Regions from separate parts of the Paenibacillus sp. JGP012 genome, predicted to be linked through region 2. Evidence: riboswitches for the same ligand, from Rfam matches in the RefSeq annotation. Region 2 holds a riboswitch; each other region holds the start of a gene.
What was found. A riboswitch is a leader RNA that binds a small molecule or an ion and turns the genes downstream of it on or off. The one in region 2 is predicted to bind cobalamin.

Region 1: it holds a riboswitch for cobalamin, as region 2 does, so the genes downstream of both, HNR77_RS25280 (ABC transporter substrate-binding protein) here and cobJ (precorrin-3B C(17)-methyltransferase) in region 2, are expected to answer to the same signal.
Region 3: it holds a riboswitch for cobalamin, as region 2 does, so the genes downstream of both, nikB (nickel ABC transporter permease) here and cobJ (precorrin-3B C(17)-methyltransferase) in region 2, are expected to answer to the same signal.

The regions. Positions count from the first base shown of each region.
Region 1 is NZ_JACHKG010000032.1:11,591-22,258, reverse strand. It holds gene HNR77_RS25310 (Cof-type HAD-IIB family hydrolase) at 1-390, opposite strand, end outside; gene lplA (lipoate--protein ligase) at 643-1,647, opposite strand; gene cobD (threonine-phosphate decarboxylase CobD) at 1,911-3,101, shown strand; gene HNR77_RS25295 (adenosylcobinamide amidohydrolase) at 3,098-4,006, shown strand; gene cbiB (adenosylcobinamide-phosphate synthase CbiB) at 4,044-5,024, shown strand; gene HNR77_RS25285 (histidine phosphatase family protein) at 5,015-5,737, shown strand; cobalamin riboswitch at 5,915-6,050, shown strand; gene HNR77_RS25280 (ABC transporter substrate-binding protein) at 6,467-7,459, shown strand; gene HNR77_RS25275 (FecCD family ABC transporter permease) at 7,456-8,502, shown strand; gene HNR77_RS25270 (ABC transporter ATP-binding protein) at 8,604-9,386, shown strand; gene cobT (nicotinate-nucleotide--dimethylbenzimidazole phosphoribosyltransferase) at 9,451-10,527, shown strand; gene cobU (bifunctional adenosylcobinamide kinase/adenosylcobinamide-phosphate guanylyltransferase) at 10,524-10,668, shown strand, end outside.
Region 2 is NZ_JACHKG010000002.1:484,607-495,274, forward strand. It holds gene HNR77_RS04605 (hypothetical protein) at 1-115, shown strand, start outside; gene HNR77_RS04610 (GerAB/ArcD/ProY family transporter) at 134-1,363, shown strand; gene HNR77_RS04615 (uroporphyrinogen-III synthase) at 1,495-2,322, shown strand; cobalamin riboswitch at 2,697-2,887, shown strand; gene cobJ (precorrin-3B C(17)-methyltransferase) at 3,291-5,228, shown strand; partial or broken gene HNR77_RS04625 (sirohydrochlorin chelatase) at 6,150-7,262, shown strand; gene cobK (precorrin-6A reductase) at 7,553-8,323, shown strand; gene HNR77_RS04635 (precorrin-8X methylmutase) at 8,452-9,099, shown strand; gene HNR77_RS04640 (cobalt-precorrin-5B (C(1))-methyltransferase) at 9,377-10,531, shown strand; gene cbiE (precorrin-6y C5,15-methyltransferase (decarboxylating) subunit CbiE) at 10,494-10,668, shown strand, end outside.
Region 3 is NZ_JACHKG010000014.1:110,990-121,657, forward strand. It holds gene HNR77_RS17650 (histidine kinase) at 1-587, shown strand, start outside; gene HNR77_RS17655 (ATP-binding protein) at 675-2,309, shown strand; gene HNR77_RS17660 (response regulator) at 2,310-3,014, shown strand; gene melA (alpha-glucosidase/alpha-galactosidase) at 3,063-4,364, opposite strand; gene HNR77_RS17670 (AraC family transcriptional regulator) at 4,641-5,474, shown strand; cobalamin riboswitch at 5,603-5,797, shown strand; gene nikB (nickel ABC transporter permease) at 5,963-6,901, shown strand; gene nikC (nickel transporter permease) at 6,902-7,735, shown strand; gene HNR77_RS17685 (ABC transporter substrate-binding protein) at 7,753-9,366, shown strand; gene HNR77_RS17690 (ABC transporter ATP-binding protein) at 9,369-10,190, shown strand; gene HNR77_RS17695 (ABC transporter ATP-binding protein) at 10,180-10,668, shown strand, end outside.

The sequences.
Region 1 (10,668 bases), on a different contig from region 2:
CGTGCCGTTTAATTTGGCATAATCAAGCAGCTTTTGATTTTCCTCACGGGCATAAAGATTGTCGTCGATGTACGTCTGCAGGTGCAGGTTTTTCTCCAGGCAGTAGTCAAACAGCTTGCGGGAAGCCTCCTGCGGCACATAGCGCTCATACAGCACTTTTTCATCCAGCAGGTTTTTCACCAAAGCGCCTTGATACGTAATAATCGGCACGTTCAGCTTGGTTTGGCGAGCAAGTGCCTGTGCAGAAGCATACGCGCGTCCAGTAGCGAGAGTTACCACGACACCGTGGGCTACCGCTTGTTCCAGTGCAGTTTGCGTAGCGGGTGTAACTTCCTTGTTGTCGTTAATCAGGGTGTCGTCGATGTCAATCGCGATGAGTTTGTAAGTCATGTGTGCGTTTCTCTCCTTTTTTATCTGGCTCTATTTCATTGAACGAAATAGGCTCACACAAAAACTACGATGACAGAATAACCTTCCAATCACTGTTATCCCCGGATTTTTTTGAACTCTTTATTTATAAGGAGAAAATCCGGTGATAAAGGTGAACGCTTCGCTTTTTCAGGTTTTTTCTGTCCTCTCCGTTGCTGTGATCCTATTTCGTTCAAACAATCTATATCCATCTAAATTGCTTGTTTATTTCTGTTACTCCTCCAGGAAAATAAGACCGATGAAGTCTTCCAGCTCCAGGTTGCCGAAGTAATGTTTCACATCCAAGCCATCCAGTGCTGAACGCACTTCGGTTTCTTCATAACGCTTCCCGCGCAGCATATCCTCGATATCCGCTACATCGCCAACACCAAAGAAGTCTCCGAAGATTTTGATATCCTCGATGCGGCCATCCTTGATGTTCATACGCAGATCAATAATGCCAACAGGGAATTTGCGAGTGTGTTTTACATTGCTTTCCGGTGACAGACCGTAGTTCCAGTCCCAGTTGTTATAACGCTCGGCCGAGATTTCCTTGATTTTGTCCCAGTCTTTCTCGGTCAGCTTATACTGAGGAACGTCCTGCGGCTCCATGCGGAAAATGTGACGCAGCAGCTCATCACGGAACTCTTCAATCGTCAGATTGGTGTCAATCAGATCACGAATGTTGGCTACGCGGCTGCGTACCGATTTGGTGCTCTTGGATTTGAATTTCTCGGGATTGACGTTCAGGGATGCCTGAACATGCTCCAGATTCAGATCAAACATCAGCGTGCCATGACTGAACATACGTCCGCGAGTGGCGAATTGCGCGTTGCCGGAAATTTTCTTTTCACCGACTTGCAGATCATTGCGCCCGGTCAACTCGGCATTCACGCCAAGCTCATGCAGGGCTTCAACGACAGGCTGGGTGAACTTGCGGAAGTTGTGGAAGGACTGACCGTCATCCGCAGTGATAAAACTGAAGTTCAGGTTGCCCAGATCGTGATACACCGCCCCGCCCCCGGAAAGGCGACGTACCACCTGCACTCCGTTATCCTGAACGTACTCGATATTAATCTCTTCAATCGTGTTCTGGTGTTTACCGATAATGATCGACGGACGGTTGATGTAAAACAACAGATAGCTGTCATCCTCCATCGGCAGATGCTTCAATATGTACTCCTCAATCGCGAGGTTTACAGAAGGATCTGTAATACCCTGATTATCTACAAACAGCATGGTCATTCCTCCATTAATGTATATGAGAGGCGTGTAAGCCCCCTATGTAGTGAAGCTTGTACAAATGAATCAGAAAACCGAAGCTCCTGAAATTCCTCTTCTATTGTAAACGAATTGCGGTTAGGACACAAAGAAAACACGTAACCTCTTTGTTTACAACTTCTGGCTTTGGCCCCAATCATAAAATGAAAACAATACAGGATTGACCCGTACCTCCCATGCCCTCCATAATAAAAACAACATGCAGAGAGGATGACGGATGAATGACCGGTTATATTGAAGTGTTCGGACATGGCGGAGATGTGGAGACCGCTGCTTCACGTTTTGGAGGAAATGCCACAGATTTTCTGGATTACAGCGCCAATATTAATCCGTTAGGACCGCCGAGGGAAGTGCTGGAGGCTTTGCAGCAGGGGCTGCATTTTGTGCTTCGTTATCCCGATCCAGGGCATCGTGGATTCAAAGCCTTGCTGAGTGAACGGCTGGGAGTAACACAGGAACAAATCTCTGTGGGCAACGGTGCGGCCGAAAGTATGGCGCTGATCCTGCTTGGACTTGCTCCGCGCAGAGTGGGAACTGTAGAGCCGGGCTTTTCGGAGTACCGTGCTTTGGCAAGGCAATTCGGTGCGGAGGTTACACATGCGATGGGGCGGGAAGAGCTGAACTGGCGTGCGAGGCCCGAAGATATTGAACGGCTGATGGAAAAGGTGGACCTGCTTTTCCTCGGACAGCCTAACAATCCAAACGGTGTGCAGTATCCGCTGGAGGTGCTTCACAGGCTCGCACGCTCAGCTGAAGAGAGTGATACCGTGCTTGTCATTGACGAGGCTTTTATTGATTTTATTTCGGCAGCAGAGCGTCAGTCTCTTGCTTCAGATATAAATACGTATCCGAATGTCATCATCATTCGCTCCATGACCAAGTTCTACGCCATCCCTGGTCTGCGGCTCGGATATGCCATAGGCAACCCGAAATATATCCAGGCGATGACACGGAAACAGGTCACCTGGAGCGTAAACGGGCTGGCGCTCGTTGCAGGTGAAGCCTGTCTGCGCAGCGGCGAACATTATGAACAGCAGACGATCACGTTGATTGCGCAGGAGCGTGTACGGCTGGTTGCAGCGCTGGAGAGGTATGGATGCAGTGTAACACCGGGAGAGGCCAATTTCCTGCTGGTACATGTTCCGCAGTTCTGGACGGCAGCTTCGATGCAGGAGGCACTGGGGCGGCGTGGCGTTCTGATTCGCAGCTGCGCCATGTATCCAGGCCTCCGTGCAGGGCATGTCCGCTTCGCGGTAAAAGATGCCCAGGCCAATGACAGATTGCTTGAGGTGCTGGGGAGTGTGCTTGAACGAAGCGAGCATCAGGACCAGGATCTGGCAGTTGCAGATCAGGAGAGTCAGCAGGAATATACGCAGCATTCCGAAAAAATAAAGGGAGGGGAGCCGCTGTGACACTCCCGTTTTATAACTATTTTGCACATGGAAAAAAAGACGAGAATACCTATGTGTCCTCTTCCTGGCCAGGTCTGCTCCTATCTGCACATAAACGGCATATCAGGGCGCTCAGTTCACAGCCTGCACAGGCATTATCAAGTGCGGTGTACGGTGGAGGTATGTTCGAACTGGACCGTGTCTTTAACATCTATGTGGACAAGCACTACCGTTGTGATGATCCGCCCCGTGACATCGAGCAGGCGCTGCTCGAATGGCAGGAACGAACGGAGATGTGTGCCGGATTGTTAACAGCGGTCAGGCTGGAGCATACCTCGATTCAGGAGTATACATGTGATGCTTTCGGGTTGTTGTGCTGTACCACCGCAGGGGTATCGAATGCAGCACGCGCTGGTTCGGAGAGAACTGTTTTTGATGCTTATGGAGAAAAACATCAAGCGAATGCCTCGACGCTGCGAGAGACGGAAGATGTTTCGGCAGATTACGATCGGCACAGTGGGACGGATATCTCTGATACATCAAACACATTTTCATCCAATACATCAAACACATCTTCATATGTCCCGGGTACGATTAATATCATGCTCTGGTTGAATGGGCAGATGACCCCGGGTGCGATGGTTAACGCCATTCAGACAGCGGTCGAGGCCAAGGCAGCGGCACTTGCCGATGCAGGCATCAAGGATTCGGAGAACGGACAGACTGCCACAGGCACAACGACCGATGCTATTGTGCTCGCAGTGCGCCGGACCAAGCATGAGAGCCAGCCGCTGCATACGTACGCCGGTACAGCTACGGCTCTGGGTGCGGCGATTGGCAGACTGGTATATGACACGGTGACGGAAAGCCTGCAGGCTGGACTGCATTGGAAAGAGAGGAGAGGACAGGGCGACAATGACATTTGATGTTGGACACCTATGGGCATCATCGTTCTGGGCAGGCATGGCAGGAGCCTGGATCATTATGCTTGCGTACATATTGGACCGGTGCATCGGAGACCCGCGCTGGATTCCTCATCCGGTGATCGGCATGGGGAAAGCGATCTCGGCGCTGGAGCGTATAATTCGAGCACGCGTGAAGACGAATGAAGGTTTGACAAGAGCTGGTCTGTTATTTCCGCTCCTGATTGCAGGGGGTTCTTTTGCTGTCACGTGGGGTGTGCTTCTCCTGCTGGGCTTGATCCATCCGATCGTATCCGGCATAGCCGAAGTCATTCTTATTGCCACTACCATTGCTTCCAAAGGACTGCGTGATGCAGGCATGGAAGTATACCGTCATCTGAAACAGCAGGACTTTGTTGCAGCGAGGCGTGCACTCGGCATGATCGTGGGACGTGATACAGCACATCTGGACGAGCCTGAGGTCGTTCGGGGAACGGTGGAGACGGTCGCGGAAAATATCGTGGATGCCATCGTATCACCTCTGTTCTATGCACTTATTGGCGGTGCTCCGCTGGCTATGGCGTACCGTGCTGTCAACACACTGGACTCTATGGTTGGTTATAAAAATGACAAATATCTGCATCTCGGCTGGGCTTCGGCCCGTCTGGACGATTGGGCGAACTGGATTCCTGCCCGTCTGACGGCGATGCTGTTAATTACGGGAGCATGGGTCATGAAGCTGGACGCCAAAGGCGCAGCGCGTATGGTTACCCGGGATGCAAGACTGCATCCAAGCCCGAACAGCGGTTTCCCGGAATCGGCCGTTGCTGGTGCGCTGGGCATTCGGCTGGGCGGACATAATGTGTATCACGGCGTTTCCTCGTTTCGTGCGTATATGGGTGAACCAACGCGGCCAATGGAGGCAGAAGATATTGTGCGAACGACACGGCTGATGTTCTGGTCGGCGGGTGCTTTTGTTGTCCTGTGTTTCTTGACCGTGCTTGTTGTACGGCTGACGGGAGGCACGCTGTTATGGCAATAAAGAGAGGGCGGCGGCATCAAGCAGAACGTAGTGCAGCACTAGTGGGTGAATCAGAGCAGCTTGGCCCGCAGCGTAGCATTGTGCTGATCCGTCATGGGACGACGTCCTGGAATGTGGAAAAAAAATATTTGGGGCATACCGACATCGCTCTGCTGCCTGATGCAAATGAAGAGCTGGCTATGCTGCGCGAGCAATGCCGCGATCTCGCATGGGACGCTGTATATTGCAGCGACCTGCTTCGCTGTCGCCAGACGCTTGCGCATATTGCGCCGCAGGCAGCTGCGGAGGCGACGCTGGACCGGCGCCTGCGCGAGAATGATTTTGGAGAGTGGGAAGGTCTGACCTATGAGCGATTGAAGCATAATCCGATCTACCGAAGCTGGATTGATCATCCGCAGGACGTTACACCACCTGGGGGTGAAGCGTGGTCGTCTTTTGTCGAGCGCATGGATTCATTTCTGGACGAGCACTTATGGTTGGATGAAACCGTATCGCCTGCGGGAGAGATCTACAAGCCAGCCCCGAGGACTGAACAAAGAATACTCATTGTGACACATGGCGGGGTCATTCGTTATATGCTTTCCCGACTTCTTGACGGCGTTGGCTTCTGGGATACTCACGTAATCCCCGGTCAAGCCATTCAGGTTCATCTGCAAAAGCAGGGCGGGAGATGGCTGGGCCGGAGGGGGTCTTTTCCGCCAATCGGGTTGTAAGGTTAAGCAATATACCCTATAATCACAACAGAAGTATGCTCGGTATGGACAGGTTGTATGGGGTGAGATGAGATGTGCTGCCTGAGCTGACGTGTTCTGTACCGAATAATACAGCTGTGTTAGATTGGTTTTAATTCATTATTAACGACCAAGGGTCCCGTGTGTGGAGAGGTTATTCATGATAAGGAAACACAAGGTCATGATCTGCATAAGGGTAAAATGGGGAAGCTGGTGCAAATCCGGCACGGTCCCGCCACTGTGAAACAGGAGTATTCCTGTAAGTCAGGTTACCAGCCCTGGACGTACAAGCCGCTGTTCCTTCGAGGAAAGGACAACGTTTCGGGCCATTCTATGCGCATGGACAGCCTAGTGCTGCACATGTACAGATTGCCGTAAGCGAGACGTTCTCCCTGATCCTTTGTAAGAGGATCGGGGATTTTTCTTGTTGTACACGGTGTGTTCAAAAATATTATGTTACACGAGCCACTCCGATTGCAGTACCATTTTCCGATCGCTGTTATCCCCGGATTTTTTGGATTCCTTTAATTTGAGGGGAAAATCCGGTGATAAAGGCGAACACTTCGTTTCTCCAAATTGGTTCTGCACTCTCCGTTAAACGTGTACACATCTTCATTTTCGTTTCATCGGAACACCAAGATGGGGCAGAGCATTAAGAGTGAGGTAATATGCAACAACAATAGTACAGATAGAGAAGGGGAGTTTAAATCAATGATTAAGAACTGGAAAGCACTATCATCTCTGCTGAGTGCAGCGATGCTGGCACTGGCGCTGGCTGGATGCGGCAATGCAACAACGAAAGAAGGAGCAGGTAGTTCGCAACAGCCTGCACAGGAGCAAACTCAGGAACAAACACAAACGGATCTGAAAACCCAATATCCACTTACCGTTACAGATGCGACAGGTGAATCATTCACGTTCGAAAAAGCACCAACCAAAATTGTATCCGTATCTCCTGCCGAGACAGAGTCTCTGTTTGCCCTTGGGTTGGACAATGAGATTATTGGTGTGTCCGATTATGACGATTATCCGGAAGCGGCCAAAACTAAAGCCAAAATGGGCGGCATCAACAAGCCGAATGAAGAGTCCGTTATTGCAGCCGATGCTGATATCGTATTCGGAGGCATTTCATTAAGCGAGGATGCAGTGAAAAAGCTGCGTGATATGGGTATCACCATTTTCAAAACCGACCCTAAATCCATCGACGATGTGATGAACAATATCGAAACCTTCGGTAAAATTACTGATCATCAGGAGCAGGCGCAGAAATTGATTGCACAGATGAAGCAGGATGTAACTGATGTGACCGAAGCGGTACAAGCTGTAAAACCGGAGGACAAGAAGAAAGTATATATTGAGTTCTCTCCAGGCTGGAGCGTAGGTAAAGGTGAGTTCATGGATGAGCTGATCACGGTTGCAGGCGGCACCAATATTGCTGCAGACAAAGAGGGCTGGTATCAGATTAATGAGGAGAATGTTATTGCCTCCAACCCGGATGTTATTTTGTATGCCAATGATGTAGTGGAGGACTCCAAAACGCTCGATCAGATCATCAAGGCACGTAGCGGCTGGGATCAAATTACAGCAGTGAAGAATAATGCGGTGATTGGTCTGGATGCTAACTTGCTAAGCCGTCCGGGACCTCGTGTAACCCAAGGGTTGAAAGAAGTAGCCAAAGCAATCTATCCTGACCTGTTCAAATGAGCAGGAAGCTGATGCTGTTTGGAACGATGGGCATGGCGCTGCTGGTTTTTACCGTGCTCATCTGCACAGGCATTGGTTCAGTGGCACTGCCAATCGGGGACATCGCGGGCATTCTTATTCATAAGATGCCGTGGATCGGCGACTGGGTTACACCGGATTGGGGCAAGGCGTCCGAACAGATTATATGGAAGGTTCGTTTCCCGCGTGTATTGCTTGCGATGCTGGTTGGAGCTTCACTTGCCATTGCGGGAGCGGGCTTTCAAGGTGTGCTGCGCAATCCGCTGGCCGATCCGTTTACACTCGGAGTATCATCAGGAGCCTCGGTAGGGGCAGCATTTCTGATCTTCTTCGGCCTGCAGTATGCCTTGATCGGAATCTGGACGCTGCCGCTGGTTGCCTTTTTGACCGGGGTCATTACCCTGTGGTTTGTCATGGCTTTGGCTCGTGAAGGGCGTAAAATTCCTACGCACAGCCTGATTCTGGCAGGCGTCGTTATGCAAAGCTTTCTGGCTGCGGTCGTTTCGTTCCTGTCGACCATGTCCAAGCAAACGATTAATGAAATTATATACTGGACGATGGGAAGTCTGGCTTTGCGCGGGTGGTCGTATACGGCCATCCTTTTCCCGTATTTCCTGCTTGGGCTGGTCTTTCTGTGGAGCCGGGCGCGTTCACTGAACGTGCTGGCACTCGGTGAACGTCAGGCTGCACATATCGGTGTTGGCGTGGACAGACTCAAGCTGTCCGTGCTCGCCGCGGGCACGCTTCTTACGGCCGCGGCTGTCTCTGTGTCGGGTGTAATCGGCTTTGTCGGATTGGTTATCCCGCACATGCTGCGGCTGCTGGTAGGGCCGGATTATCGACTGCTGGTACCTCTGTCTGCTATTGGTGGGGCGATCTTTATGGTGTGGGCAGATACGATTGCCCGCTCCCTGCTGGCTCCGACGGAAATTCCGCTCGGCGTTGTCACGGCATTTGTCGGGGCGCCGTTCTTTGCCTACTTGCTGCATCGGAACAAAAAGCTGCAGAAGGGGATGATGCCGTGAAGAAGCAGATGAAACAAAGGATGAGGCAGCATGGGAAACAGGGCACTGGACGGCCAGTGGACGCACAATCCAACGGTTCTTCCGGAGCGAGTTCAAGCAAGATGCTGGTGTCTCTTGCAGGGGCAGGCAAATCATATGGAGACCATCATGCATTACAAGATATAAACTGGCAGATTGCGGAAGGAGAATGGTGGGGCGTCGTTGGGGCGAATGGAAGCGGGAAGTCAACCCTGCTGCAGCTTATAGCTGGAACGGAAGAACTAAGTACAGGTCAGATTACGATAGATGGTCGCGATATCGGCTCTTACAGCCGCAAGGATCTGTCACGTATGATTGCCGTTTTGCAGCAGGATGGTCTGCCGGCGATCTCCTATCCTGTACGCGATGTCGTGGAAATGGGTCGATATCCGTACCAGAACTGGCTGGGCAGAGAAACAGCAGACGGGGCCCGGGTGGTCGACAGTGTGCTGGAAGAGCTGGGACTGACGGAGCTTGCAGAGCGGCCGCTGGATACGCTGAGCGGTGGACAGCGGCAGCGGGTGGCACTCGCCAAAGTGATGGCACAGGAGCCGCGCCTGCTGCTGCTGGACGAACCAACGACGTTTCTGGATATTAAATATCAGATGCAATTCATGGAGCTGCTGGCTGCATGGCGGCAGAAAAACAACATTACCATTGTGGCTGTGCTGCATGATTTGAATCTGGCTGCATTGTTTTGTGATCGGATTCTGGCACTGAGGGAAGGTGCAATGGTCGGGAAGGGCACACCTCACAGCCTGATGACGGAAGAGCAGATTCGGGACGTTTTTCGCGTTGAACCTGTGATGGTGTCCCATCCGAATCATGCCGTGCCTCAATTGCTGCTGCGTCGGGACAAGAAATAAATGCGGGTATTGGTTTTAATGAAGCGGGAGAACCCCCTATTTTGATGAAGGAAGTGCTGGTTGGATGAAGAATGAACAGATATTGGAACAATGGCTGACAAAAATTGTGGCTCCTGACCGGAACGTGGCTGCGGAAACATCTGCTCATGTGGATGTACTCACGAAACCGCCCGGAAGTCTCGGGAAATTGGAAGAGCTGGTGATTCGTCTTGCAGGTATGACGGGGAAAGCTCGCCCACGGTTTGATCGCAGAGCGGTGATTGTGATGGCTTCGGATCACGGTGTGGTCGCAGAAGGCATTAGTGCTTTTCCAGCGGAGGTAACACCGCAGATGGTGATGAATTTCCTTGCTGGCGGTGCTGCTGTGAATGTGCTGGCCCGTCAGGCGAGAGCAGAGGTCATCTGTGTTGATATCGGTGTAAATGCTGATCTGCAGCATGCAGATCTGTTCTCCCGCAACGTTCGTAAAGGTACAGCCAACATGGCCCAAGGGGCGGCGATGACTCGTGATGAGGCGATTCAGGCCATCTTGACAGGTGTGGAGGTGGTCGCCGAAGAAGTGGCAAAAGGTACACAGCTGTTTGTCACTGGAGAGATGGGGATCGGGAATACCACGGCAAGTGCTGCGGTGATGAGTGCACTCACCGGCATAGCACCTGCTGCTGCGGTTGGACGCGGAACGGGGCTGGACGATGCGGGTCTGCAGCGTAAAGCGGCTGTTGTCAGCCAGGCGCTGAGTGTGAACCAACCTGACCCGGACGATGCGCTTGATGTGTTAAGCAAGGTGGGCGGGCTGGAGATTGCCGGACTCACCGGGGTTATCCTTGCTGCTGCAGCTCATCGCTGTCCTGTCGTTATAGACGGATTTATCTCCACAGTTGCTGCGCTGGTTGCGAGACACCTGGCTCCTCTGAGTACAGCCTATATGATCGCTTCGCATACCTCCAATGAGAATGCACATGCAGCGCTGCTGCGTGAGCTTGAACTGAAGGCGATGCTTGATCTGGATATGCGTCTCGGTGAGGGAACGGGCGGGGTGCTTAGTCTGCATCTGATTGATGCGGCATGCCTCATTCTGAATGAGATGGCAACCTTCACAAGTGCTGGTGTGTCCGATGGATCAGGAGATGGCTCCCGATGAGTGTACTGGTCACAGGCGGGGCACGCAGCGGTAAAAGCTCGTTCGCCGAGCGTCTCTGTATGCAGCGTTCCTCGGAGGCGTGGTATGTGGCGACAGCCCAGGCATATGATGACGAGATGCGTGAACGCATTGCGATGCATC
Region 2 (10,668 bases):
CGGAATCATCGTCATGGCAACAGGCATCTGGTTTTATGTGACGACATTGAAAAAAACGGTTTTTCTATCGGTATGGATGAGTCATATCATTCAGCGATTGCTTCCGTTACCCTGAGAGAAAGGAGGAGGCAGAATGAATCAGAAGGTAACCCACCGGCAAATGGTGTTAATCATTATGCTGCTGAGTATTACGGGTACACTGCTGCAGCCTCATACACAAGCGATTTTCTATGCAGAACAGCATGCTTATCTGTGTTATGTACCCGTTATTCTAATTATGTTTGCGTCGATGTGGATGCTTAGTCGTGTGCAGCGGCGCTTTCCAGATAAGGATCTGTTTGAATCACTTGTGACGCGATATCCTTTTTTGGGAAGGCTCGCCGGGTTCATGTACATTGCGTTTTTTTTCTTTGTATTTGCCAGAGATATTCGGCTGACGGGTGATTATGTAAGCATCACATTGCTGGAAACTACGCCTATATCCATTATTGTGCTTTCTTTGATTGTGATGGCTATATTTATTGTGCGCGGGGGTCTGGGTTCCCTGATCGGGATGGTGGAGCTGTATGTGGCTCTTTTTATATTAAACTCCATCATTGTGCCGTTTATGCTAATTAAACAGATCAATATAGATAACCTGAAACCCTTTTTTGATATTGATTTCGCGGGAGTGGGAAGGGGAAGTTGGTATCTGTTCTCTTTTTACGGGGAGATGATTGCTTTGCCCTTTGTGGTCAGAGGCCAGGATTTCAAAACAAAGTCCATTTTCTCAGGTAACGTACTGACAGGTTTGCTGATGATGTTAATTATTGTTGAAACGATTACTTCGATTGGCGTCCCGATTGCCTCCAGACTTGTGTATCCATCGTATGAACTGGCAAGGCAGCTGCAGATCAGTGATTTCCTGGATCGGTTTGATCTGGCGCTTGCGGCGGCAACCTTGCCTTGTATAATAACGAAGATTGCGTTTGACCTGTACTTTGTGTGCTGGGGACTGAAACGAATGATTCCCAAAGTGTCAGGCAAGGTGCTGACAGGGCCGATTGCCTTGATGGGTTTTGTCTGTGCATTCTGGTTTTTCCGCAATGCGATACAGCTGAATCGATTTACCCGGGAGTGGACATGGATTGCCATTGTATTTGAGGTAATATTTCCGATGGTATTTTTTCTGTTTCTGCGTCCGCGTAAAAAGGAAACACAGCATGCCCCGCATTCTGATTCCGGGGAGCGTACGTCTAAAGGCAAGCAGCACGGACAGGAACGTGAGCAGAACTCAATGGAATCGGATGATCAGACGGACGAAAAGTCTGGAGATCAGAAACGCAAGGAAACCCTTGGTGGCGGAAATCTGCAGCCTTCCTGATATATACCATAAAAAATCGTTATAGCTGATGAAGGCAAAAAGAGAGCGGTCATGGTTTCCCTCTGCAGAAGCAGCCTGTATACTGTAGTCAGACTAATGAACATTCGGCTGAACGAACAGGGGGAGCTTACATGGCACAGCATTTGGCAGGGGTACGTGTCGCATTAACCGGACCGCGAAAATCCAAAGAGATGTCTATATTGGTAGAGAAGATGGGTGGAGTTCCACTCGTGCGGCCTGCACAGGGGACGGTATTTCTGGATGATCGCAATATTAGAGACGGATTGGTCTCCTGGATATCCGATCCGCCCGATTGGGCCATTTTTACGACCGGCATGGGGTTGGACGCTTTGTTTAACATGGCTGAGGATATGGATGTTGCCGCGCAGCTGCGGGATGTCATTGCTGCATCTTGTATTGCAGCCAGAGGATATAAAACGGTCAATGCACTCAAGAAGCTGAAATTGACACCGCTCGTGCGGGATGATGATGGCAGTACAGACGGGTTGATTCGTGAGTTTGGCTCACATGATCTGGCAGGCAAAAAGGTTATGCTGCAGCTGCACGGTGAAACCGCTCCGAAGCTGGTGGCCTGGCTGGAGGAGCAGGGGGCTGCCGTGAGGCAGGTGCTGCCATATCGTCATGTACCGCCGGAAGCAGCAGAGCTTGAGCAGTTACTGAATGAGATTATTCGGCATGAGCTGCATGCCGTAGCTTTTACCAGCGGTCCACAGGTTCGCTTCTTGACGGAATATGCAGCTGCTCAAGGTAAACTGCAGCAGATGCTGATAGCTTTCAAGGAAGGTGTGGTCCCGGCCTCTGTGGGTAAGGTGACAGCGAATGCAATGCGTGAGGAAGGCATCGAAGCCATCGTTGTACCTGAGGAAGAGAAGATGGGGGCCTTGATTGTTGAGCTTGGCCGTTACTTCGCAGCACATCCGGTGGGTGTCCGGGAGTAAGATATGGAAAATGGTTTTGGGAAATGGCATTCGAAAGATGGTTTTGGGAAATAGCATATGGAAGATGGTTTTAAGAAATAGCATATGGGAGGTGGTTTTAAGAAAAGTTAGATGGAAGATGGTTTTCGGAGATCACAGATCGAAGATGTTTTCTGAAATGATATTATGAAAGATTTTTTAGGAATAGTTATATGTGAAGATGTTGAGGTTCTGGTCCGTTTGGCGGATCGGAATCTTTTTTGTTTTTTATCCATTATGCATCATCAGGAAAGGCAAGAAAGTGAAGGTTGCATACATAAATTGTAAATTATGAGAGTGTGAATTGTAATCAGGACAAGCATGGACATTATTTCCTGACCGATGTTATGATGAAGACAATATGAAAGCAGCAAGGTGCTCTTGCATAAAGCAAGAGGTAACAGGGAATCGGGTGCAAGTCCCGAGCGGTCCCGCCACTGTAATGGTGAAGCACTTTTCGATATAAGTCACTCGAATTGAACGGGGAAGACAGAAAAGACAGCTGATGATCCAGAGCCAGGAGACCTACCTTGCATGTGTCACCAAACCCTTCGCGGAAAGGAGTGGTGTACGATAATTCAGGAAATGGGCAAACATCGGTTTGCTCCAGCAGGCCCCACAGGGGCCTCGTGGCTGTGTGTGTTTCTTCAGAGGAAGCCCAGGCCAGCTTTCCTGAGTGTACGTACATGCGTATCTCATCCGTGATCAGGATGGGATTTTTTTGTTTTTATCATCGTAAAATGATGGACCCAATCGGGATATTTGAAATAACAAGTGATGCTGAATGCATGGGAGCTATTGAATCGTGGCTGTATCCGAAGAAGATGCAGTACATGTTGGAATATTGGACATCGGCTGGCTGGAGATGCGGGTAGATGAGTTTTGGCATGTTCAGATCGATCGGCAAGGGACATGAACAGCAAGACAAGTGGAATGAGGGAGGAAGTAGTATGCAAAAGCAAGGCAAGCTGCTCATCATCGGGTTTGGTCCGGGTGCGATGGAGCATATTACGAAGCGTGCACTGGATGCATTGCAGGAAAGCGAGGTCATCATTGGATATAACACGTATGTTGATCTGATTCGGCCTTTGCTGAACGGACAAGCCATCGTACGTACAGGCATGACGGAGGAGGTCAGCCGAGCGCAGGAGGCAGTCAAGCAGGCGGAGGCAGGTCATATCGTAGCGGTTATCTCCAGTGGAGATGCAGGGGTATATGGTATGGCCGGGCTGGTGTATGAAGTGCTGATCGAGCAGGGCTGGACACCGGATACAGGGGTAGCTGTCGAGGTAATTCCGGGTGTATCTGCGATTCAGTCTTGTGCTTCCTTGCTTGGCGCACCCGTCATGCACGATGCGTGTACGATCAGCCTTAGCGATCATCTGACACCATGGGAGACGATTATTCGCCGGGTTGAAGCAGCTGCTGCGGCTGATTTTGTCATTGCTTTGTACAATCCCCGGAGTGGACGGCGTACACGCCAGATTGTAGAGACGCAGGAGATGCTGCTGCGTTATCGTGATCCGAAGACACCTGTTGGTCTGGTCAAAAGTGCATACCGCGAGCGTCAGGACGTGGTCATGACCACGCTCGAGGATATGCTGAATCACGATATCGGCATGCTGACCACCGTGATTATCGGCAATTCCTCCACCATGATGTACGAAGGCATCATGGTCACCCCGCGCGGATATCAGCGGAAATATACGCTGAACTCCGCGGAACAGCCGCTCAGACCACATGAGCGGCTGCGCACCGAAGCCGAGCCATGGTCGCTCGGCGCTCGGGAAGCCCGCGCTGCCGCCTCCGGCGAGGCAGCGGGCGATGACGCGGCGCGCCCAGCGCAAGCCGCGCCATCGGCGGAGCCAGCCCTGCGCGGCGCCAGCGCCGGAGCGGGCACGGCTCCGCAAGGGCCGCCGCCCGCAGGCGCATGGGCGGCCGCCACGCCTGCGGCAAGCCCGGCGAGCGCTGCCGCTGGCACCGCCGTGCTTGCCGCAGAGCGGCCCGCGTCCGCGGCGGCGGAGGCCGCACCGCGCGCAGCCGCTGTGGCGCCACGCGCCGGCGCAGCGGAGCTCGCCGCCGAGGCGCTGACGCGGCTCGCGGCAGGCGGCGCGCTCGCGGGCGAAGCGGCAAGCCGCTGGCTGGACGCAGCTGCGTCAGGCCCGGCAGCCGGAGGCGCGCAAGGCGCCAGCGGTGCTGCGGCGGTTGGCACCGCAGCTCGGCCCGTGCCGGGGCGCAAGGCGCCGCTCTTTGAGATCGGCGTGTCGCCCGGCGTGGGCAACAAAAAATTCACCGCCGCCCAGATGGCCCTGCTGGCGCAGTGTGCAAGCGAGGACGGCGAGCTGGAGTATACACCCGAGCACCAGATTATTCTGCGGGTGCCGACATTTGAGCCGGACACGCTCGTGGAGCAGCTGCGTGCCGCGAACTTTATCGTGGTGCCGATCGGTGATGTCATCAAGGTCAAAGCCTGTGACTTCTGCAACCTGGAGAAGGACGATGCTGTACCGATGGCTAATCATCTGCAGGAAGTCATTGGCGGTTTATCTGCTCCCAAGGAAACCAGTGTAGCGCTGAACGGCTGCGGCATGGCTTGTTACGGGGCGGTGCTGGAGGACATCGGCATCGTCTACCGCAAAGGCGCGTACGATCTGTTCCTTGGCGGCAAAAAGTTCGGGCGCAACGCGCACCCGGCTCAGCCTGTAGCAGAAGGAATTCCTGGAGACGAGATTGGCGGCATCGTAGAGCGTATTGTGGCGGAGTACAAAGAAAAAGGCCATCCAAACGAGCGATTCCACAAGTTTTTCAAACGGGTGGGTGTCATTCAGGGCTTCCGTCACGTGGATGCACCAGTCACCGTGGAAGTTAACCCGGTATGCGGTGACTGATGAAGTAACTGATGTGATAACTAAGAGAACGAGGATACAGGATAGAAGATAGAGAGATGTGAAGATAGAAAGACAGAAAGACAGAAAGACAGGAGATAGAAGAACAGGATGATATGAGATAGAGGACACCGTTGTTCGATCACTGGCTAGGGATAGGAAACTCGATCGATCATTAGCTAGGAAGATAGAAGACACAGGTCAATCACTGGGGGTAGCCAAGTTTTTTTAGACCAGATTGCGGCCCCTAAGCGCTAACGATCCCCAGAAGCCTTATATCGCGGAAAAAGGGCTGTTTGAAAATCTAACGAATCGTAGGAACGCTATTTCATTAAAAACCGCCTAAAGTTGGGGTGAAAGGCATCATTTTGGTGAAATAACGTCTCCTGAGATCGTTAGAATTCCAGCGAGGGTAAATTGGTGCAAATAACGTCATCTGGAATCGTTAGCGCGGGGTTGTAAGCGTAGTGGTTTGAAGTAAGTGAGATGGTTACAGTTAGCGCGAGGGATACGGTGTTCCTGGAAAATCTGGTAGTGGTAGAAGCCAGGTAGAAGCCTAGTTGAGAACCCAGTAGAATCCCGGTAGAAACTCCAAAAACCTGGTCAAAACCAGTAGAAACTCAAACTTGGCCAAAACCAGTGAAAACCAGAAAAATCCAGTATAAACTCAGCAGGCAGTGGGTAGAAGCACAGTGAAAACTCGGTAGTAGTTCAGTAAAAACTCAGTAGAAGCTCGATAGAAGCTCATAAGAAGCTCGTTAGTAGCTCAGTAGAAGCCTGGTAATTAATCTAATATGGGTCACTTGATATATGTCTTAACAGATGCTCCTCCTTGGAACCGGGTGAAGAGCCTTACGAATATATGGAATTGAATCGGATATGAGAAATCTGATCTGCGGATCGGGCAGAGGAGGAAATAAGAAGATGGATGCAATTTTGTTGGTGGGACACGGGAGTCGTGATCCTGAGGGGAATCGCGAGTTAAAGGAGTTTGCACGTGAGGTTGCTGAACAAGCGCCAGAGAATACACTGGTGGAGACCTGTTTTCTGGAATTAACCAGACCGAGTATTGCTGACGGTGTGACTGCTTGTGTGGACCGAGGGGCGACACGTGTCGTGTTGGTACCGATTATTTTGTTTGCAGCCGGTCATGCCAAGATTGATATTCCGAATGCGATTGACCGTGCCAAAGCACGTTATCCGCAGGTGCAGTTTATATATGGTCGTCCGATTGGTGTGCATGAAAAAGTCGTGCAGATCATGCAGACTCGCCTGCAAGAAGCGCAGCCTGTACGGGTTGGAGCTCACAGTGAAGGAGGAACCGCCACAGCCGTTGCTGCCCCTCCCGCTCCCGTAGCCGTAACGGATGAGGAAACCGCCGTGCTTGTGCTTGGACGTGGAAGCAGTGACCCGGATGCCAATAGTGACTTTTTCAAAATGACCCGCATGCTGTGGGAGAAGCTGCCGTACAGATGGGCGGAAAGCAGCTTTATCGGGGTAACCCAGCCCTCCTTCCCGGATGGATTGGAACGTTGTCTCCTGCTGGGTGCGAAAAAAATCATCATCATGCCGTACTTTCTCTTTACCGGTGTGCTGATTAAACGCATTGATGAGATGACGGCTGAATTTGCAGCCGCGCATCCTGACGTCCAGGTTGAAATCGGCGGATATTTCGGTTTCCATCCGAAGCTGGTCGAGCTGGTGCTGGAGCGTGCGCATGAGGGATTATACGGGCGGGTGACAGCAAACTGTGACAACTGCCAATTCAGACTTGAAGCAGCCAAGCATCATCACCACCACCATGACCATGATCACGGGCACGACCATGATAACGACCATCACCACCATCACGACCATCATGACCACGATCATGGGCACGACCACGACCATCATGACCATCATCATCACGAGCACGGGCATGACCATGATCACCATCATCAGAATCATACTCATGAGCATGGACATGACCATCACCACGATGATCACAGCCACAGCCATGGACACGACCACCACGAGCACGGGCATGTCCACAGCCATGATGGGCACGCGCATGACGATCACAGTGACTCAGGAGCGGAACACATACACTCACACCAGGAACATTACGAACAACAGCATGCACATGATCACGCTGCAAAGACTGCTATCCACCGCACGGCTGATTTTCATCATGACCATGATGAAGAACTGCACCTTGCGCACCCACAGCATGAAGGCAACCGGAACAGCAGGCAGTTGGAGGCAGAGCACGCAGCATCAAAAGCACAACTTGACCCATCCTCCGCTCAGGCACAGGTGGCATCAGCTTCAGAGCAGGTGAAGCGCTCATGATCCTTATGCTGTGTGGCACCAGCGATGCACGCGAGCTCGCGATCCGAATTCAGCAGCAAGGCCATAACGTGCTGACTTCCGTTGTAACCGAAAGCGCAGCTCAAAGTCTGACAGAAGCCGGTCTCCCAGTTCGTACGGGCCGTCTGACAGTAGAGGCAATGATCGAGCTGATTCGTGAAAAAAACAGCCCTGTCCTTGTGGATGCAAGCCATCCTTTTGCCGAGGAAGCCCATGCGAATGCCATGGAAGCCGCGAAGCTGGCGGGCATCCCTTACATTCGTTATGAACGTACCGGGCTTGCTTACGATGACCATGCACTGCTGCATGTGGTGTCATCTTACGATGAAGCGGCGCTCAAAGCCAAAGAGCTCAAAGGCTCTGTCATGCTGACGACAGGCAGCAAAACCTTGCAACTCTTCACCAAGCACCTGCTCGGTGATCCGGATATACGCCTTGTTGCACGCATGCTCCCCCGTCTCGACAATATGGAGAAATGCGGTGAGCTGGGCGTGGAGCAGCGCAATATTATTGCGATGCAGGGACCTTTTTCCCGAGAAATGAACGAGGCCCTTTACAAGCATTATGCAACGACCGTGATGGTCACCAAGGAAAGCGGCAAAACCGGAGCGGTGGACGAGAAAATCCAGTCTGCGCTTGAGCTTGGCATTCATGTTGTGCTGATCTCGCGTCCGGAGGCGGAGTTTGGCACGGTGTTTGATCATTTTGACGGTGTATTGGACGAGCTGAGCGGAATTTTAGGGGAGTAGTCCTTTGCCTGATAGGCCTAATTTGAATAGTTCAGCTTTGAAGGGTTGGCTTGCCTTGAAGCGCGGGACAGTACCTATACGATGATGATATTGATCCAATAATATTTTACAGGGAGTGGTGTGAGTACATGGATTTCAAAACAGAGTTTAAACCACTGACGGTGCAGCCGCAGGAGATCGAGGGCAAAAGCTTTGAAATGATTACCGAGGAACTGGGGGAGCATCCGTTCACAGAGGAGCAGTATCCAGTTGTACAGCGTGTTATTCACGCTTCAGCGGATTTTGAACTGGGACGCAGCATGGTGTTTCACCCTGATGCCATTCAGGCAGGAATTGCGGCGCTGCGTGCAGGCCAATCGGTCATTGCTGATGTGCAGATGATTCAGGCGGGAGTGAGCAAGGATCGCATTCGTGGATTTGGCGGTGATGTGCATGTCCATATTTCCGACCCGGACGTGATGGAGGAGGCCAAACGTCTCAACACCACCCGTGCCATCATCTCGACGCGTAAAGCAACCCAAATGTATGAAGGCGGCATCTATGCGATCGGTAACGCACCAACTGCGCTGCTGGAGTTGATTCGTCTTGTAAAAGAGGGCGAGGCCAAGCCGGGTTTGATCATCGGCATGCCGGTAGGTTTTGTATCCGCCGCCGAGTCCAAGGACGAGCTGCGCAAGCTGGACATTCCGTTTATCACTAACATCGGCCGCAAAGGCGGCAGTACGATCGTGGTAGCGGCCCTGAACGCCATCTCCCTGATGGCTGTAAAGGCATAGATCGCCGGAGTACTCAGGCGGGCCTCATTGTAGAAGTCGAAGGTCGGAGCAAAGCGATGTCCGCATCCGTGAGTAGGAGTCTTATCGTAATATGGTTAGCGTGCAGGGCACCAGTGAACGGAAGTCTGGCTAAAACGTGTGCGTGAGGTACGGTGAGGGTGCCCAACGGAAGTGAATAGGGGTGCAGCTAATGTGCAACTAATGGACAGCTAACCAACCAACAATTGACGTAAGACCAACAAAAAACAGGAAGAAGAAGGACGGGAGGTTCAAAGCCATGGAAAAGAAACGCATGAAAAGCGGAGAGGCACCGGACCCGGATAAGCCGATGCGTTCCGGCTTTACGACGGGGGCGTGTGCTACGGCGGTTGCCAAAGGAGCAACGCAGCTCCTGTTAACGGGACATATCCCTGCGCAAGCCGTGGTTTCCTTGCCCGCCGGCTTTGACCACTCGTTCGAGCTGATCGAGCAGGGGCTGATGACGGATGGCACGGCGACCTGTGCCACGATCAAAGACGCCGGGGATGACCCGGACGCCACCCATCTGGCGAAAATCATTGCGCATGTGTCCTGGCGGGACGAGCCTGGAGTGGAGCTGGATGGCGGCATCGGTGTGGGCCGTGTTACCAAGCCCGGTCTGCCCGTGCCCGTAGGCGAAGCAGCGATTAATCCCGTGCCGCGGCGTATGATCACCGAAGCGGTGACTCAGGTACTTGCGGAATATGGCGCTGCCAGAGGTGTGCGAGTAGTGATCAGCGTGCCGGACGGCGAAGAAATCGCGAAGAAAACGCTTAATGCCCGGCTTGGCATTCTTGGAGGTATTTCCATTTTAGGCACACGCGGCGTGGTCGTTCCGTTCTCTACTTCAGCGTACAAAGCTAGTGTAGTACAGGCCATTTCCGTTGCGCAGGCTTCCGGCTGTGAGCATATTGTGCTGACGACAGGCGGCAGCAGTGAGAAGTATGCGATGAAAATGATGCCCGAACTGCCGGAGGAAGCCTTTATTCAGATGGGCGATTTTGTCGGCTTTGCGATCAAACATGGGAAACGACTGGGCATGAAACGCATCAGTCTGGTCGGCATGCCCGGCAAATTCGCCAAAGTCGCTCAAGGGGTCATGATGGTGCACTCCAAGAGCGCGCCGGTGGATTTTGGATTTCTTGCGTCCGTGGCTCGCGAGACCGGGGCCGGAGATGAACTGGCGCAAGCGATCGAGGAAGCCAACACGGCGACTCAGGTGGCGGATATGATGACCGAAGCGGGATATTTGCCTTATTTTGAAAAGTTATGCTTATATGCCTGCCAGCACTGTCTGGAACATGCGGGCGGCGGCGTAACGGTGGAAGTGGTGCTGGTCACCATGAAAGGAATGGAACTGGGGAGGGCGGAAATCAGTGAACTCGAACACAACAAATGGAGCAAAGAATCGTAACATTCGCATCATTGGCGTAGGCGAAGAAGGCGCAGCGGGGCTGACAGCAGAGAGCCTGAATCTCATTCAGGAGGCTGATGTGCTGGTAGGCGGCGAGCGCCTGCTGCAATTTTTCCCGGCGTTTGCTGGAGAGAAGA
Region 3 (10,668 bases), on a different contig from region 2:
AGCGCATGCGAGAGGGTAAAATCTATGCATCTGCCAAGGTTGAACAGGCGCTTGCGAACTTCTTCAGAATGGGCAATCTGATTGCGCTGCGAGAGCTGGCCCTGCGTGAGCTTGCAGATGTTGTGGATGAACGGCTCGAAGCCCAACAATCCCCACGAACGCTGCGAGGCCCGTGGCGCAAGGAGGAGACTGTGTTTGTCTGTGTCAGCAATGACCGTCATGCTGAGCGCCTGATTCGCCGAGGTTTTCGCATGGCATATCGTTTGAAAGCGGCCTGGTATGTCCATCATGTACACATTGGTACAAAGATAAGCGGCGAGTTGCAGGAGGAGCTCTCCAGTTTGGAGCAGCTTACGGTTCGGCTTGGGGGTTATTTTCACATCCACTACAGCTCCAGGTTGAGGGAAGTGCCTGATATTCTTGCTGCCAAGGCTGCGGAAGTGAAGGCAACCCAGCTTGTAGTAGGGCAGGCGAGGCGAGTCTGGTGGTTGAATGGTCACCGGGGCTCCGGCTCCGTCGTCAATCGGCTTGTACGTCTGTCGAGGCATCGGGATGTATTGATCGTGGCAGATGATGACTATAAATAATGAAGATAATGAAGAGCAGTGGAAGACGAATTGTCTATGAAATAAAGAGGGATTATCTATGAAAGCAGCTGGAATCGAAATTGTCTGATGAAACGGGTGGGAAAGAATTTGTCTGAGTACACTGAAAAGGATGGAGACTCGAGCCGTGTACGTTTTTATTTTCGCTGGAAAAGGGTACCTGCCTATCTATGGGTTACGTTTGGCATCATTCTGTTAACTGTGCTGCTTCATATCATGGGCGTGAGCGATGATCTGGTTAATGTTGCTCTGGTGTACCTGTTCCCCGTACTGGTGAGTGCTGTGTATTGGGGAATGGGGCCAGCTGTGTACGCGGCCACCTTGAGTGTAGTTATGTTTGATTTCTTTTTCGTCCCGCCATATTTAAGTTTTACGGTAGAAGATCTGCGGTATCTGATCTCGTTCGTCGTATATCTGGCTGTCGCCGTCATGACGGCGAGCCTTGCAGGCCGATTGCGGCAGCAGCTGGATCGGGTTAAATCACGTGAAGCAACGACAAATGCGTTGTACGATCTGAGCCGTCAGATTACCGCAATTAGCGATCTGGATACTTTACTGGATAACATGACAAGCCATATATCACGGATGCTGGGTAGCAAGGCGGTCATGTATCTGCCTGATCCTCAAGGGGAATTGAAGCTGTGGGTGAGCAGTGGGTCTGCAGCAGCAGATTCGGAAAAGAGTATCTGGGGAAGCCATTCCTCGGAACTGGCGATCGCGGGTTGGGTGTACAAAAACGGGCAAATCGCGGGCCAAGGCTCGACTATGCTCGGGAAGTCCTCCGGGCTGTATATTCCGCTGCGGACAGAGGATCACATCCATGGCGTGCTGGCGGCAGACATGACCGCAAGCGAGATAGAGAAGCGGCAGGAGCAGCGTCTGCTGCTGGAAGCCTGCGGCAGTCTTGCGGCTGGAGCTATCGCGCGGGTGAAGCTGGCGGAGGAGGCTCGTCTGGCTCAGGTGACTGCTGAATCGGAGCGGATACGAACCGCGCTGCTGGATTCCGTGTCCCATGAGCTGCGCACACCGCTGACCGCGATTATCGGCTCGGCCACAGGGCTGATCGAGAATGATCAACTTTTTACAGCCGAGGATCGAAAAGAATTGACCAGCAACATTCGCGATGGTGCATTGCGTATGAATCGTCTGGTGACCAACCTGCTCGGTATGGTGCGACTGGAGAGCGGCATGCTGCAATTGAACCGTAAGTGGTGCGATGCAGGTGATATGATCAGCATTGTGCTCGCGAAGATCAGGGAATTCAGTCCTCAGCGAGAAATTACGGTGCAGCTGCCGGAGGAGCCGGTCTTTTTTTACGGAGATGAAGTGCTGCTGGAGCAGGTGCTGGTGAATGTCGTTAGCAATGCGATCAAGTATTCGCCTGAGGGAAGCAAGGTCACCATACAGGTGAGTGAGGATAAAAAAGAGGACACATTGATCCTCATCGTGGATGATCAGGGGATTGGAATTATGGAAGCGGAGCGGCATAAAATTTTTGATAAGTTTTATCGCTCTCCATCTACGCTCCATATAACGGGAACGGGGCTCGGTCTTGCCATCTGCAAAGGAATTGTAGAAGTTCATGGAGGGACGATCCAGGCTGAGACTAACCCGGACGGAGGAACAAGAATACGTATAGATTTGCCTGCGGGAGCGGAAGAATTACCGTTGACCTGTTCAGTGCAAGGAGAGGCTGGAGAATAGATGAACACTGCATCAGGGGCCCGCATTCTGGTGATTGATGATGAGCCGCAGATTCGCAAACTGCTGAAAGTGACCCTTCAGGCTCACCAATATGAGCATTATGAATGTGTGGATGGAGAAGAGGGCATCGTGCAGGCGAGCATCGTTCATCCCGATCTGATTATTCTCGATCTGGGCTTGCCCGGCATATCGGGCATGGACGTGCTTCGCCGGATACGAGAGTGGTCACAGGTGCCGATTATTGTACTTACAGCGAAGGATCAGGAGGCGGATAAAATTGCAGCACTGGATGGAGGGGCAGATGATTATGTGACCAAGCCGTTTGGCATGGGTGAACTGGTTGCCCGGATTCGGGTGGCGCTGCGCCATGTCGCCAAAACAACGGATGAACCCGTACTGCGCTTCGGATCACTGGTTATGGATCTGGCCCTTAGACAAGTTGAGCTGGATGGGGAACAGATCAAATTAACGCCGACGGAGTATGAAATGCTCAAGGTGCTGGCCTCTAATGCAGGCAAAATTATTACGCAGCGTCAGCTTTTGCAGCAAGTGTGGGGTGCGCATCATCATGAGTCAGACAGCCACTATCTGCGGGTTTATGTGGGCCATTTGCGCAAAAAGTTAAAGGAAGACCCCACCCGTCCTACATTTATCCAGACCGAGCCCGGGATAGGGTACCGTTTTTTATTACAGGATGAACCATAACAAGCAAAAGCGCCGTTTCCGGGTAGTCCAGAAACGGCGCTTATTGATTTATGAAGTGAATTTAGGCAGCCAGTCGCCGTGGGCTTCAATCAAATCGTCGCACATGGCTACGATGTCATCCATGGAGAGCTCGGCAGCTGTATGCGGGTCAAGCATGGCGGCATGATATATATGTTCTTTTTTACCCGTCATCGCGGCTTCGATTGTAAGCAGTTGTGTGTTAATGTTGGTGCGGTTCAGTGCTGCCAGCTGAGGCGGCAAATCTCCGATGGTTGTCGGGCTGATACCGGAACCATCGACCAGACAAGGCACCTCGACACATGCTTCACGCGGCAGATTGGTGATGAGTCCGTTGTTCATGACGTTGCCGCCGATTTTGTACGGACGATCCGTCTCCATTGCTTCCATAATATGCGAGGCATATTCACGGCTGCGCGTATGCTGAATATTTTCACTCGCAAACAGCTTCTCCCGCATTTCCTTCCATTCTGCAATCTGGTTTACACAGCGGCGTGGATATTCATCCAGCGGAATGTTGAAACGTTCGATCAGCTCCGGGTAGCTGCGTTTGATAAAATACGGATGATACTCCGCGTTATGCTCGGAGGATTCTGTGACATAGTAACCAAAGCGGTGCATCAGCTCATATCGTACCATGTCGTCATGGGTTTCCTGCTGCTTCTGTCTCGCAAGGCGTTTGATTTCAGGATACAGATCGACGCCATCCCTTGTCACCTCCAGCAGCCATGCCATGTGGTTAATGCCTGCGATTTTAGCAACGACACCTGTCTGATCCATTCCGAGCGCATCGAACAAGTGGGGTACGCAGACCTGTACGCTATGACACAGTCCTACCGTTTTAATGCTCCCATGCACATTCATGACGTTGGTGAGTACAGCCATCGGGTTGGTATAATTCAGGAACCAGGCATCCGGACATACCTCTTGCATGTCGCGCGCAAAGTCGAGCATCACCGGGATGGTACGCAGGTTGCGGAAAATGCCTCCAATGCCGAGGGTATCGGCAATCGTTTGACGCAGGCCGTATTTCTTCGGTATTTCAAAATCCGTGATGGTGCATGGATCATATCCGCCGACCTGAATGGCATTGATTACATATTTGGCTCCGCGCAGCGCTTCCTTGCGATCATGATATGTTTTGACGGAACAGCGACTGCCCAGGGATTGCGCCAGGCTTTTTAACAAGCGCTCCGAGTCACTTAGACGCTCGGCATCAATATCAAACAAGGCTAATTCAAAGTCCTGCAGGGCCTCCGTCATCATGACATCACCCAATACATTTTTTACAAAAACGGTGCTGCCCGCACCGAGAAACGTAATTTTGTTCATCTCAAGTTCATCCTCCCTGAAAAAATGTTGTACCCCAACTATAGGCCGAACAGGCCCGTATCACTATGGCTCAACCCCTCTCAAACATGGCATAATCCCATTTTTGTTCCCGTTTTCAGTCCAAATTTGCGTTATACAGCTGTTATAATTTAAGGTGAAGTAAGTGAGGGGAATTGTAATGAAGTAAATGAGGTTAGACGTAGTGAAGTGAGAGGGATTATGTATGTAAGTTTACGTCCAAGGCTGCATGACTGCTGCATTGAGAGGAGGAGAAGCATGAGCCGGAAAATAGAGATGAACGTGGTTTCTGCGGGCTGGACGCAGATGGAGCTGGTTTTGTTATTTTACGGATGGGAAGCGTGTGATTCTGCCCATTACTGGGGGCCGGGTGTTCGGGATTCCTATATTGTGCACTACATCCATGAAGGCTTCGGCACAGTGTATATGGGGGATCGGGAGTATCGTCTGACTAAGGGAGAGGGCTTCATCATATTGCCTGACACGGTCATCCATTATGAGGCTGATGCGCACGAGCCCTGGACTTATTCATGGTTTGGCTTCAAAGGCGTGCAGGCCAAGGCGTTTATGCAGCGTGCGCAGCTAAGCGCCGAGCATCCGGTATTCAAGGCGCGTGATGCTGAAACGATGGCGCTTTTATATGACGAGATGGTTCAGGCTGGAGCGAGCCCCCTTCCGGGAGGGGATGTGCTTCATCAGAGTTTGTTATATCGACTGATCGCGGCTTTGATATCTTCCGCCCCTGCCAGTGCTGAGGATCGCCAGCTGCTTTCGACCAAAGAAACTTATATTCGGCAGGCTGTGCAGTTTATGGAGAACCGCTACAGCCAGCGCACCTCTATTCTGGATATTGCTCAGGCTGTCGGACTGGACCGAACATATTTATCAGGTCTCTTCAAAGAACGATACGGCAAGTCACTTCAGGCCTTTTTCCTGGAATATCGTATGAACCGTGCAGCGGAGCTGCTTCGCAACCCTGCCCTTTCTGTCAGTGAAGTAGCACATTCTGTTGGTTACACGGACCCGCTTTTATTTTCCAAAATGTTCAAGCGTGTGACAGGTGTATCCCCAAAGGGCTCACGGGGGTCGTGAATTCGTAATTAGCGGTATCCAAGATTTTAATTTTGAAATAAAAGTTTTGAACATTAATCGGCATGCCGCTATACTGATACAGAAGTGCTATCCTTTTTGTGTAATTTTTAAATTGGTACTACGACTTAATTGAATATGTGGAGCTTGGTGCTCTGCCCGCTGGGGCAGAAGCTTAAAAGGGAAGTCCGGTGTGATGCCGGCGCGGTCCCGCCACTGTAACAGAGGAGTCTAGCAGCATATCCACTGGTCTGGAACAGACCGGGAAGGAGCTGTTATGACAATGACGCTGAAGCCAGGAGACCTGCCAGGTTTGACAAACACAGCAGTACCCTACGGGAGATAGGAAGGTGTTTAAAGAGCATGATTTTTTCTGAAAATCTGTTTATTTAAGGCGTCCTTATCCAGTACAACGGAGAGGGACGCCTTTTTGGAATGCACAGAAAATGGCGGTATATGTATGCATTACATCGGGAAGGGCGTTTTGTTCATTGGGCAGGTACATCATTAAACGATTATTACAGCTGGTCGCCGTTCTGTTTGGCATTACATTTCTGACGTTCCTGTTAACGTATCTGTCTCCGGGAGACCCTGCAAGGTTAATGCTAATGTCCACGGGAGTTACGCCTTCGGATGAGCTCGTCAGACAGGTGCGGTCTGAACTGGGGCTGGATCAGCCATTTCTGGTGAGATACGGAACGTGGCTTGCACAGGTGGTTACCGGAGACTTTGGTACCTCATATAAATATGGACGCCCGGTTCTGGACGTTTTGATGGCAAGACTGCCTGCTACGCTGCGGTTAACAGGAAGTGCGATGCTGCTCGTTATTCTGATCTCCTTTCCGTTAGGGATACTTGCGGCTGTGCATCGGAACCGGCTGCTGGACGCTGTGATTCGGCTGTTTTCGTTTGCCGGTCTGTCGATGCCCGGCTTCTGGCTGGGCATGCTGCTGATGCTGGTGTTTGGTGTGCAGCTGAAGCTGCTGCCTGTTATGGGAAGCTCGGGCTGGACAAGCCTTATTCTGCCTGCAGTCACACTGGCTATTCCGTTGATTGCCCAGTACAGCAGGCAGATTCGCGTGGTTCTGCTGGAGGAGACCAGCCAGAATTACGTGGTGGGAGCAAGAGCAAGAGGGGTAAAGGAGTCGATCATTATGTGGCGACATATACTGCCCAATGCCATGCTGCCGATTGTAACCCTTCTGGGTATGACAACCGGAGCATTGCTTGGCGGGGCAGCGATTGTGGAGAGCTTGTTCGTATGGCCGGGCGTAGGCCAGATGGCGGTGGATGCGATTTTTACACGGGATTATCCGTTGATACAGGGGTATGTCATGTGGATGGCGATCATCTATGTCACATTGAACCTGCTTGTTGATCTGTGGACACATCTGCGTGATTCGCGCATTCAACTGGATGTGGATGTCTAGATGCGCAGCATTCGATGGATGCTGACGGAGCGTCGCACATTTATGTTTCTGCTGTCTCTGACCGCAGGCTGGATCATTCTGGCTATCGTGGGTCCGCTATTTGCGCCGCATGATCCACTCGCTGCGAATTTTACCCAGGTGCTGCAGCCGTCCAGCCCGGAATATCCGCTTGGTACAGACCAGCTCGGGCGCTGTGTTCTGTCCCGTCTGCTCTATGGAGCGAGGACGTCGCTGCTGCTTACGTTCATGATGATCGGTATTGTATTCACTCTCGGTGTTGTGATCGGTACAATTGCCGGTTTTGCAAGAGGGGTGACGGATACAATCATGATGCGGCTGTGTGATACGCTGATGGCGTTTCCGGGATTGATTTTTGCCATTGCTGTGGTCGGTATGTTGGGTCCTGGTCTGTTTAATACCGTCGCGGCGCTTTCCGTTGTCTGGTGGGCAAAGTATGCGCGGATGGCTCGAAGTCTGGTCATTTCTCTTCAGCAAAAAGAATTCGTCACCACCGCAGCCTTCAGCGGTGCGCGTAAAATACAGATCATCGGCAGAACGATACTGCCCAATATGCTGTCGCCCTTAATCGTAATGGCCATGATGGATGTAGGTGGCATGATGCTCTCTATCTCGGGCTTGTCCTTTCTTGGACTTGGCGCACAGCCTCCAGACCCTGAGTGGGGAGCGATGCTGAATGAAGGCAGGCGATATTTGCAGACAGCGCCGTGGCTTCTAATTTATCCGGGGCTGGCGATATTCAGTACCGTGATCATTTTTAATTTGCTGGGAGACAGTTTGCGAGATGTGCTTGATCCCAAGAAAAATACAGCGTAACAGGGGGAAGTAAAGGCATGAGCAAGGTTCAAAGAATAGGGTTGTTTGCTCTCATATCCATGCTGGTGGTTCTGGTGCTGGCTGCTTGCGGCACCAATCCAAATTCATCGGCTTCATCATCATCGAATGCAGCAGAGAATGCGGGAAAATCATCAGGTGCAGATGCGGGCGGCACAGGTACTGCAGGCAAGAAATCACATCTGAATGTGGCATTGTTCTGGCTGGGCAGCAGCCTTGATCCTGCCGAGGAGTGGAACGGGTGGACGCTGGCACGGGCTGCGATCGGGGAGACGCTGATCCAGTTCGATGAACATATGAAGATGGTTCCCAAACTGGCGGACAAGTGGGAGCGAGTCGACGACACAACGTGGCATTTCCACATTCGTGACGGGGTTACATTTCATAATGGCAATCCGGTAACGGCTGACGCGGTCAAAAAATCGATTGAACGCTCCATCTCGCTGAATGAGCGAGGTCAATCTACACTGCCGATTGCTTCCATGACGGCTAAAGGGCAGGACCTTACGATGAAAACCACAGAGCCGGATGCCTCTCTTCTGGGCAACATTGCCGAGCCGCTGTTCATTATTGTAGATACCAGCGCAGATACGTCGAAGTTCAAGAGTGAGCCGATTGCTACCGGGCCGTTCATGGTTACCGGATACACTCCGGACCAGGAGATCAAGGTCAAAAAGTATGAAGGATACTGGGGCGGTGCGGCTGACCTGGACACGATGACCTTGAAGTATATCAAGGATGACAGCACACGTGCGCTCGCGTTGCAATCAGGGGAGATTGATGTAGCAAGTAATATAGGTCGCAGCAGCATGTCTCTTTTTCAGGACAAAACACAATATACGATCGATGAAATTCCTAGCCTGCGTACACAGTTCGTATGGTTTAATACGACTCATCCGTTGCTGAGTGATGTGAAGGTTCGCCGTGCCATCTCTTACGGGATTGATCGGGAGATGTATGCAAGTACGCTGGTTGGTGGACAGGCAGCCAAAGGGCCATTTACATCTGCCTTGCCTTTCGGGTACGACAAGATCAACGGATATAATTATGAGCCTGCAAAAGCAAAACAACTGCTGGATGAGGCAGGCTACAAGGATACAGACGGGGATGGAATTCGGGAGAAGGATGGGAAAAAGCTGTCTCTACAGCTCATTCTTAACTCGGCGTATGAGTCAGATTCCATTGTGGCGACGGCAATGCAGTCTCAGCTTAAAGAGATTGGCGTCGGACTTGAGCTAACCTCGTATGAAGATCTTACGGATCATCAGAAAAGTGGAAATTATGATCTCGCCCTGACGAGCATCAATACGGGGATTACGGGTGATCCGCAGTATATTCTTGACTTTTATTTCAAGACCGGGGCAGAGTGGAATGTTGGCGGGTACAGTAATCCGAAGCTGGATGACATCATTCAGCGTCTTCATTCGGAGTTTGATGTAGAGAAACGGTACGCCCTTGCCGCAGAAGCACAGCAGATTATTCTGGACGATGCCGCATATATGTTTGTGACCTATACACCGATTAATATAGTCAGTAAAAGTAATGTAAAGGGTGCAACGATGTACCCGATTGACTTCTATCTGCTGGATCGCAATATCAAGGTTGAGCAGTGAGCATGTCAGGACGAGTGGCAGGGATGCCCTTGCTTGAGGTAACGAATTTGTCTGTCAGCTATAAGGAGGACACTGCTTCCTTGCACAATGTATCCTTTTCCATGAACCCGGGGGAGATCATTGGCATCGTAGGTGAGAGCGGCAGCGGGAAGTCCACCCTGCTTAGGGCAGTGCTGGGACTGCTTCCAGCAGGCGGGAGATATACGAGCGGAGAGATTGTTTTTCGGGAGCAGATGCTGTTCAGTAACAATACCCGGAAGCAGGATTGGCAGAGGGTGCGCGGTAAACAAATAGCGATGGTGTTCCAGGACAGCGGGGCATACCTGAATCCGATTCGCAGTATCGGGAGCCAGTATGTGGAGGCTATTCGTGCTCATCTTCCGATATCCCGCAAAGATGCTCAGGAGCTGGCTGTTCGGACATTGGCGAGTATGGGGCTGAATGATCCTGAACGGGTGATGCGTTCCTATGCTTCCCAGCTTAGTGGCGGGATGAAGCAGCGCACTGCAATCGCAATGGCGGCTTCGCTGGAGCCTGAGCTGCTGCTGGCAGATGAGCCCACCAGCGCACTGGACGTTACCACCCAGAACGAAGTGCTGAGCGAATTGAGCAGACTCTGTGGTGAACAGGGAACAGGCCTGATTATGGTGACACACAATATGGCTGTTGCGGCTCATATGGCTGACCGCATCGGTGTGATGCTGGATGGCAGACTGGTGGAGCTGGGAGATACGATGGACGTCATATCTTCTCCCTCGCATGAATACACGCGTAAGCTGCTGGATGCTGTACCTGAGTTGGAGGAGGATATGCATGACGGATAACCGATGGCCCATTTTGAAGTTAAATCAGGTATGCAAAACCTATGACTTGAAGGGGCAGCAGTCCGTTCAGGCGCTGCAAAACATAAATCTGGCATTATATCCCGGGGAATGTCTGGGGATTGTCGGACAGAGTGGAAGCGGCAAAAGCTCCCTCGCGAAATGTATAACTCAACTGGAACAGGTGACTTCAGGGGAAATCTGGTATCGTCAGCAGGAGATCACCCGTCTGAAGGGTGAGAAGCTGCGGCAGATGCGCAAACAGATTCAGATGGTGTTTCAGGAGCCTGCGGCAATATTTAACCCGCGTATGAAGGTAGGCAGGTTTATCTGCGAGCCGCTGTTGAATTATAAAATGATGAAGCGGGAGCAGGCCGTTCAGGAGATGCTGGTCTTGCTTGAGCGAGTCGGTTTGTCTGCTGCGGATGCGGATAAATATCCGCATGAGCTAAGCGGTGGGCAGCAGCAGCGAGCGGTCATT